Regions from separate parts of the Clostridium cellulovorans 743B genome, predicted to be linked through region 1. Evidence: riboswitches for the same ligand, from Rfam matches in the RefSeq annotation. Region 1 holds a riboswitch; the other holds the start of a gene.
The links. A riboswitch is a leader RNA that binds a small molecule or an ion and turns the genes downstream of it on or off. The one in region 1 is predicted to bind S-adenosylmethionine.
Positions count from the first base shown of each region.

Region 2: it holds a riboswitch for S-adenosylmethionine, as region 1 does, so the genes downstream of both, metK (methionine adenosyltransferase) here and CLOCEL_RS17345 (trans-sulfuration enzyme family protein) in region 1, are expected to answer to the same signal.

Region 1 is NC_014393.1:4,248,715-4,253,520, reverse strand. It holds gene CLOCEL_RS17350 (MalY/PatB family protein) at 1-405, opposite strand, end outside; gene CLOCEL_RS17345 (trans-sulfuration enzyme family protein) at 553-1,686, opposite strand; SAM riboswitch class I at 1,869-1,971, opposite strand; gene cysK (cysteine synthase A) at 2,470-3,405, shown strand; gene CLOCEL_RS17335 (IS982 family transposase) at 3,764-4,705, opposite strand.
Region 2 is NC_014393.1:3,734,396-3,739,201, reverse strand. It holds gene mreB (rod shape-determining protein) at 1-600, shown strand, start outside; gene yyaC (spore protease YyaC) at 825-1,352, opposite strand; tRNA gene CLOCEL_RS15235 (tRNA-Val) at 1,647-1,722, shown strand; tRNA gene CLOCEL_RS15230 (tRNA-Thr) at 1,730-1,805, shown strand; tRNA gene CLOCEL_RS15225 (tRNA-Tyr) at 1,809-1,893, shown strand; SAM riboswitch class I at 2,044-2,143, shown strand; gene metK (methionine adenosyltransferase) at 2,220-3,395, shown strand; gene recD2 (SF1B family DNA helicase RecD2) at 3,821-4,806, shown strand, end outside.

The sequences.
Region 1 (4,806 bases):
AAGAATTCTTCCATTAAGTAAAACTGTACTTGAAAATGGATAGTAAACAGGTTTTTGTATAAGTACTGCATCACCTTCTTCAGTAAAAGCACGAATTGCTGTATTTATGGCAAAGACAACTCCAGGTGTTTTTACCAGCCATGGTTTATGAACTTCCCAATTAAATGAAGTTTTGAACCAATTTTGCAGGGTTTCAAAATAATCGTCTTTAGTGTCAGAATAACCGAAAATGCCATGATTACTAGCTTCCACTAATGCATTTATTACCTCGGGAGGAGTTTTAAAATCCATATCTGCTACCCAAAGGGGTAAAAGATCCTCAGGCATTCTTCTTTCTTTTGCAAAATCATATTTAAGGGAATTTGTATTTTTTCGATCTATTATTTCATTAAAATCATATTTCATATTATCAACTCCTAACACAATTTATTATCTCAGGTAAATCATAAAATAAAAGTTATTTCAAGTTATAATTACAAAGATTTGTAGTTATAACTTGAAAAAGTGTACTTATAGTTGGAGGCTTTAAAAGTTAAAAATCTAGATAAAATCTTAACTTAGTGCCTGTTCTAAATCTTTTATTAAATCATCAGCAGATTCAATACCAACAGAGAGACGAAGAAAACATTCGTTTATGCCCTTGGATTCTCTTTCTTCCTTTGGTACGTCAGAGTGGGTTTGTAACATAGGATAAGTTATCAGAGTTTCTACCCCTCCTAAGCTTTCAGCATACAATATTAGATTTACTTTTTCTAAAAGTTGTTTTGCAGTTTCTTCATTTTCAACTTCGAAGGAGATCATTGAGCCAAAGCCTCTACTTTGATTTTTAGAAATTTCATATCCAGGGTGCTCAGGTAAGCCTATATAGTAAACTTTTTTAACTTTAGGCTGTCTACACAGCCAATCAGCGATAATTTTTGCGTTCTCCTGTTGCTTTTCCATACGAATTGATAAGGTTTTGATTCCTCTAATTAATAACCAACTGTCAAAAGGAGAAAGGGATGCACCAGTAGTTTTACTTATTACTCTTAGTTTTTCTAGAATATCTTCGGTAGAAGCTACTAAAAAACCTGCAAGAGTATCATTATGGCCACTTAAAAATTTTGTTCCGCTGTGGACTACGATGTCTGCTCCAAGTAAAATTGGATTTTGAAGATAAGGAGATAAGAAGGTATTATCTACAATTAATAATAAGTTATGTTTTTTAGTAATTTCAGCAACTGCTTTAATATCTGTAACTTGCATTGTAGGATTTGATGGGGTTTCGATAAATATTGCTTTTGTAGTTTTTCTAATATATTTTGTTAAGTCTGTATCTTTTGAAGTGTTGACTACATCAAACTCAATTCCGTTCTTCTTTGAGATAAGACTAAACAATCTGTGAGTTCCCCCGTATAAATCATCGCTTATGATAAGGTGATCTCCAATTGAAAATAACTCCATAAGTGCTGAGATTGCTGCCATTCCTGTTGAAAAAGCTACAGTTCCTTTTCCCTGCTCTAGGTCTGTTATTATATTTTCAAGGTGCTCTCTTGTAGGATTTTGGAGCCTTGAATAATCATAACCTGTACTTTCGCCAACAGCTGGGTGAGCAAAAGTTGCAGATTGATATATAGGCACGCTTATAGCACCTGTATAATCTAAATTTTTTCTATTACCGTGAATACATACTGTTGTGATATCCATAAATAATTCTCTCCTTCTTATAAAAGTATGAACATTTTTTCGAAATTATGTTCCTAGATATTTAAAAATTAAATTAGTTTTTACATCATAATAATTGAAAATATTTATATAGTTAAAAAAAGTCCCCATCTGGTTAAAGATGGAGACTTTTTTACAAAAATCCGTTTATATGAAAATATCCATCCTCATCTCTCAGATTTAAATCTGCTGGATTTAGCACCATCACTATAAAGCATGGTTGCTGAAACGTCATAGGGCCAGTCCCTCAGTTTCTCTTGATAAGGCATATTATTAAGTTTTAAAGATAAATGTTATTTCATAGTAATGTTATAAGTTTTATATGTTTAATTATAATTGCAAACTTAAAGTATGTCAATAAAGAATTTCCATAAGTTATATTGTTTTTTAAGACGTTAGTATATTTTTTTCATGAGACTTAAATAATAAAACTTATATGAGGTTTTTGATAAAGAATCTCTATAGGGTATATACATTTCTTAATACGTCCATAATGCTCGGCTAAAATTTAATAATGCAACTTATCTATATGTTAAAAGATTATTAGTTTTTAGAAAAAAATAATAAAAATCAGAGTGTTTAGATAATAATAATTGCATAGATATATGGTATTAAAAGATTATTTAAAAAAATACAAAACATAGTAAACATATATGAAAGATATTTCCTTATTGACATATAATGATATTAGATTTATAATTAATCCATACTAAACCTATAAGAATTATAAAATGGATTTATAAAAGTATGAAGGAGTGAATGTTTATGTCTAAAGTTTATAAAAGTATTACTGAGTTAATTGGAAAGACTCCATTAGTAGAATTAAAAAATTACGGTAAAGTAAAAGGTATAGATGCTTCTATAATCGCTAAGATAGAATTTTTTAATCCAGCAGGAAGTGTTAAAGATAGAATTGCAAAGGCTATGATAGAGGATGCGGAAACTAAAGGTCTTTTAAAAGAAGGCTCAGTTATAATAGAACCTACTAGTGGTAATACAGGAATTGGCCTTGCATCTGTAGCTGCTGCAAGAGGATATAGAATTATTTTAACTATGCCAGACACAATGAGTATAGAAAGAAGAAATCTTTTAAAAGCCTATGGTGCTGAACTTGTATTAACAGAAGGTGCAAAGGGAATGAAAGGTGCAATAGAAAAAGCTAAGGAACTTGGAGAAGAGATTCCAAATTCATTCCTCCCAGGACAATTTGTAAACCCTTCTAACCCTAAAATTCATAGAGAAACTACAGGACCGGAAATATGGGAGGACATAGATGGAAAAGTTGATATTTTTGTTGCTGGTATCGGAACAGGTGGAACTATAACAGGCGTTGGAGAATTCTTAAAATCAAAGAATCCTGATGTAAAGATTGTGGCTGTAGAACCAGCAGCTTCACCAGTACTTTCAAAGGGTACACCAGGACCGCATAAAATACAAGGCATTGGTGCCGGGTTTGTACCAGATGTTCTTAACAAGGGAATATATGATGAAATAATAACTGTAGAAAATGAAGATGCTTTTGAAACAGGACGCGCTATTGCGAAAATAGAAGGAATATTGGTCGGAATTTCATCAGGAGCAGCTCTTTGGGCAGCAACTGAGCTAGCAAACAGACCTGAAAATCATGGAAAGAACATCGTAGTTCTTCTTCCTGATACTGGTGAAAGATATTTCTCAACACCTCTTTTCGCAGAAAACTAAAACTAATAACAGGAAGATAGATGCAGTGGCAATAAATGCATCTATCTTTTTATGTTTATAAGAAGATAATGCGTAAGAAATAATTGAGAAATTTTTAAGAGATATCAGTTTTATTGATAAAGAGACCTGAGCAGTAAAGCGTCCAATAACTATGTCAAATAGTTATGAGTTTCCATGTAATCCTACATAAATAAATTGGAGTGGTACAGGAAAATGAGCTATATACAAGAAATGGTGGTTCAAATCAATAGTTAAATTAACCTGTTGTGCTAGCAGATAAGTTTTCATTAAAAGGATATTTATACCATGATTTTAGGCAGTCCTATCCTATTGTCTCATATACTGTTTTTGGAAATTATTATCCGAATACTAATTCTTTAATCTTTGATATTTCTATACCTATATTAAAAAATTTATTTATAAAATAGCAAAGATTATGAGCTAATATTTTATTTGATATTCTTGTGGCAAATCCCCAAGTTGATTTTGTAAGAACCCTCTGCATATTTAATTGCTCGGAGAGCTGAGAAAAAGTAGTTTCTACTCTACGACGAGCCTTGAATATCAACTGCCTAAAAGGTTTTAAAAGTTTAGTTTTACTATTGTTACGATTTATTGTTAAAAGACGAATGTACCTTGTTTCTTTTAATTGCGAAGCAACTTTTTGACCTATATATCCTTTATCACCTATTAGTATATCAATCTCTGAATTAGCTGTGAGTTCCCAGACGACATCTCTGTCATCAATATTTGCTGCTGTTACAGTAAAATCTGTGATATAGCCATCGAGGGCTACTAAAGCATGTAATTTGAATCCATAATATGTTTCTTTTTTCGAAGCGCATCGCCCGTAGGCAGCCTCCGGCTTAAAAGCTTTATGGAAATGAGCTCTCCCAAACTTACACACAGGAATTGGCATACTATCTGCAATTCTCATTCGGTCATATTGATAGTTAAGAAATTTCGTTAACTCTTTACGAATTTCATCAATGACTCGAAATAATGACTTTCTAACTCTATGAAACCTCGGCCTACTACAAAAGTTGGGAAATAAGTCTCGTAGGTTTTTAGAGCAAAATCCAAACCATGCTTTTTCAGAGTCAATGGTTAAGAGTTCACCTACTAAAGAAATCGTAATTATTTCGCTATCAGTCATTACTGATTTAGCGATGTTACGACGATTTTTAATAAATGTTGGAGTTACTTTTTGGTAAAAGTCATCAATTATAACATAAGTGACAACAATAAAATCTTTTAAGTCATTTATTGTTATGGTAGAATCTTTATTAAACTCTGGCATATAGGTTAGCCTCCTATCATTAGATTAGTGGTGTTTTTTAATGATAGGTTAGCAAATATGCTGGAGTTTTTCTATTTGTAAGTATTGCCAGCGTATTTAAC
Region 2 (4,806 bases), 510 kb from region 1:
GCAGGGATAGATATAACTAATGCTAGTGGAACTATGGTTATAGATATTGGTGGTGGAACTACTGATATTGCAGTCATTTCTTTAGGTGGAATGGTTGTAAGAAAGTCTATAAAAGTAGCTGGTGATACTTTTGATGAAGCAATTATAAAGTATGTAAGAAAAAAGCATAAGCTAATGATTGGTGAGAGAACAGCAGAAAATCTAAAGATAAATGTAGGATCAGCTTATAAAAAAGATGTTGAAAATACTATGGAGATAAAAGGTAGAGACCTTATAACAGGGTTGCCAAAGAATATTGTAGTAACCTCTGAGGAGATGAGAGAAGCACTTTCAGAGTCAGTAATGGCTATTGCTGATTGCGCTCATGCTGTTTTAGAAAGAACACCACCAGAACTTGCATCTGATATTGCAGAACAAGGTATTTATATGACTGGTGGAGGCGCGTTACTTAACGGGCTTGATAAATTAGTTGAAAAGGTTACTAAAGTACCTGTATATGTTGCAGAAGATGCAATCTCTTGTGTTGCATTGGGAACTGGTGAGGTGCTAAAATATATTGAAAAATTAGATAGTACAGGCAGTGATATTGCTATAAAATAAAAAAGGCTATTACATAATGGAGTTTTTCATTATGTAATAGCTTGTTTTATTAATATATATGTTCCCAAAATGGTAGTTCATAACTTATAATAATTGCTTAATGTTAAATGAAGCTTTAGACATAGTTTTATTTTTGGAACTTATATGATTAAAAAAGCAAATAATTATAAAAATATGTTATAGAAGAGACGAGAAATATTTTGTTTCAAAATGTTAATATCTTATTACAGTTTTTTATATAAACTATAAGCATAAATAAGAGTATCTGTAATGACTTCAGCCATATCCATTATTAAGTCTAATCTAATATTTCTATTAGTGAATAATTCGTTATTATCGCAGCTATCAACTATACCTATTATGGATATATCACCAACATCGGGCAAAGTCTTGCCGACACCTTTCCCAGGATGTATAGGGAATGGTCGTATTTGAATTTCTCCTATGTTATCACTACTACCTAAACAAGCATCTATTCCTATAACTGAAGCTTTAGGATGAAGACATTTTATCCTTTTAACACTTTCTTCTAAGTTAAGGGCGTGTATAGGATTCTTTATGGTGCCATAAACTGGCAGGGGGAATAGCTTTTTCTTTAATAAAGTACCTACCAATGGACCAAGACAATCCCCTATACACCTATCAGTGCCAATACAGATGATAATAGTATCATTAGTTATTAGGTCTTTTAAAAAATCTCCGAGTTCACAATATGCACTTTGGTTTAAATAATTAGCTCTAGCTTTTTTCACCTATAACACCCCCATTAACATATATATGTTGGTAAGAATGTTAATATTAGAATTGTGCAAAAATAAAATCATTGTATTAGTGAAAAACGTAAAAAACTATAAAAAAAATAAAGGGAAAAGTATTATAAAAATATGTAAGTTAGTGTCTAAAAATAAGAAAAACATAGTAAATGGTAGATATATTAATGTAAAAAGGTTAAATGGGTGTTTTTCGGCTTGATAAAGTTTCTTAACCAATGTATACTATCTTATGTTGGCACGAGAGTGCAGACGAAATGGTGTAAGAGTATAAATGGGAGCATAGCTCAGCTGGGAGAGCATCTGCCTTACAAGCAGAGGGTCACAGGTTCGATCCCTGTTGTTCCCACCATTAATACGCTGGCATGGCTCAATTGGTAGAGCAGCTGACTTGTAATCAGCAGGTTACGGGTTCAAGTCCTGTTGCCAGCACCACACGGAGGATTTCCCGAGCGGCCAAAGGGGGCAGACTGTAAATCTGTTGTCTCTGACTTCGATGGTTCGAATCCATCATCCTCCACCAAAAAAGATGCTAATTTGTTAGTATCTTTTTTTATTGTATGAAAAAATTACCTGTATTTTAAAAAAATACATTAAATTGTTTGTTTTAATAAATATTGACAAATATCTATTCGATATGATAGAATCGTAATTGTTGAAAATAAAATAAAAGTACTTATCAAGAGAGGTGGAGGGAAAAGGCCCGATGAAACCCGGCAACCAGTGAAATCACTAAGGTGCCAATTCCTGCGATTTAATTTGCAAGATAAGGGGAAATGTAATTATTACCTCTTCTTACGAAGAGTTTTTTTTATATATTATATAGATTAAAAATTAGGAGGTTATACTATGAGAAGATTATTTACTTCTGAGTCTGTTACTGAAGGACATCCAGATAAAATGTGTGATCAGATATCCGATGCAGTGCTTGATGCTATATTAGAAAAAGACCCTAAGGCAAGAGTTGCTTGTGAAACTGCAACTACTACAGGAATGGTTATGGTTATGGGGGAAATTACAACTTCATGCTATGTTGATATTCCTAAGCTTGTAAGAGAAACTGTAAGAGAAATTGGATACACTAGAGCAAAATATGGTTTTGATTGTGAAACTTGTTCTGTTCTTACATCTATAGATGAACAATCAGCAGACATTGCTATGGGTGTTGATGAAGCGTTAGAAATTAGAGGAACTAGTGTTGATGAAATAGAATCTGTAGGAGCAGGAGATCAAGGAATGATGTTTGGTTTTGCTACTACTGAAACTCCAGAATATATGCCTATGCCAATTGCTATGGCTCACAGATTATCAAGAAGATTAACAGAAGTTAGAAAAGAAGGAATCTTGGATTACTTAAGACCAGATGGAAAAACTCAAGTTACTGTTGAGTATGAAGACAATAAACCAGTAAGAATTGATGCTATTGTTATTTCAACACAACACGGTCCTGAAGTTACTCAAGAGCAAATAAGAACAGATTTAATGAAACATGTTATAAAAGCTGTAGTTCCAGAAAATCTTTTAGATGATCAAACTAAGTATTACATTAACCCAACAGGAAAGTTTGTTATTGGTGGGCCACAAGGGGATACAGGCCTTACAGGAAGAAAGATAATAGTTGATACTTATGGTGGTTATGGAAGACACGGTGGTGGTGCTTTCTCTGGAAAGGATCCAACTAAGGTTGACAGATCAGCTGCTTATGCTGCAAGATGGGTTGCTAAGAATTTAGTAGCAGCAGGGGTGGCAGAAAAGTTAGAAATTGAAGTTGCTTATGCAATTGGAGTTGCACATCCAGTATCTATCGAAGTTGATACTTTTGGAACAGGAAAAATTTCAGATGATAAAATTGTTAAAATAATAGGTAAAGTATTTGATTTAAGACCAGGTGCTATCATAAAACAATTAGATTTAAGAAGACCAATTTATAAGCAAACAGCTGCTTATGGACATTTCGGAAGAACAGATTTAAATCTTCCATGGGAACAATTAAACAAAGTTGAAGAGATAAAAGCATTATTATAAAATAAATAAAAAATCAAAGCTAGCAAGGTGGAAATTTCCTCTTGCTAGCCTTATTTTTTATGTGGAAAATTGGAATTATCAGCATCTAATAAAGCTATGGTGTATTAAAAAAAGATTAGTTTAGATTGAGTATGTAAAAAGCATCAAGGGTAGAAGGTTAAAGATGGAATTCTTCAAAGATTTTAAAATTAAATTTGAGGAACTATAAATAATTGGTAGAGGCTCAAATATGAACTCTTTAAATAGATAAGTATAGTTGTGGTATAATTATAAATATGATCAGGTTATTAAACAGAGTGTATATGTTGCATCTTAGCATACTTATTTGAATAAATAAGTTTGTATGTAGTATTGGAAATTAACAAACTGCTAAATGAGAGGTGCTTGATGTTACATATGGGACAAAATGAGCTAAGGTGAGTGAAATGATAGAAATTCAAGGTACTGTTGAAGCTATTGTCTTTCAAAATGAAGATAATGGATATGTAGTTGCAACAATTAAATATGACGATAATAAAGCTACGATTGTAGGGGTTATACCTTATATAGTAGAAGGTCAAACCTTAAAGCTTAAAGGTCAATGGATTAATCATAAGAAATTTGGACAGCAGTTTAAGGTTGAGGAATGTGAAGAGGTATTACCGGATTCTGTTATTGGTATTGAACGATATCTTTCTTCAGGAGTAGTTCAAGGAATAGGACCAGTGACAGCGAGAAAAATAGTTCAGCATTTTGGAAATGATGCTTTGAGAATTATGGAAGAAGATATTGAACGGCTTAAAGAAATTGAAGGAATAGGCGCAAAGAAAATCAAGGTCATAGCTGAGTCTTTTGCTACTCAAAGAGATATAAGAGCTATAATGGTGTTTCTTCAAACTTATGGAGTCACCCCAACTCAATGCAATAAGATTTATAAAAGATTTGGCAATGCAGCTATAGAAATGGTGAAAAATAATCCTTACATATTGACAGAGGAGATAAGTGGAATAGGGTTTAGAACAGCAGATAAAATAGCTAGGAGTCTAGGCATTGAACTTAATTCACCTTACAGAATTCAGAGTGGCATAATATATTTAGTAAAACATTTTTCTTTGCTTGGCAACACATACATGCCTCTTCATAAATTGATAAGTGAGGGAAAAGATATATTAAGTGTTGATGCCCTTGAAATAGAAAAAAATCTACAGGAATGTATCTTAGATTTAAAGCTAAAAGTTGAGGAATTTAATCAAGAATTGTGCGTGTTTGATCTTCCTTATTATTATAGTGAACTTTCAGTAACCTCAAAACTTTTGACTTTAGCAACATCGTCTTATGATGAACTTAAAATAGATATAGATGTAGAGATAAAAGAGTTTGAAGAAAAAAATAATATAGTATTTGCAGAATCGCAGAAAGAGGCTGTGAGAGG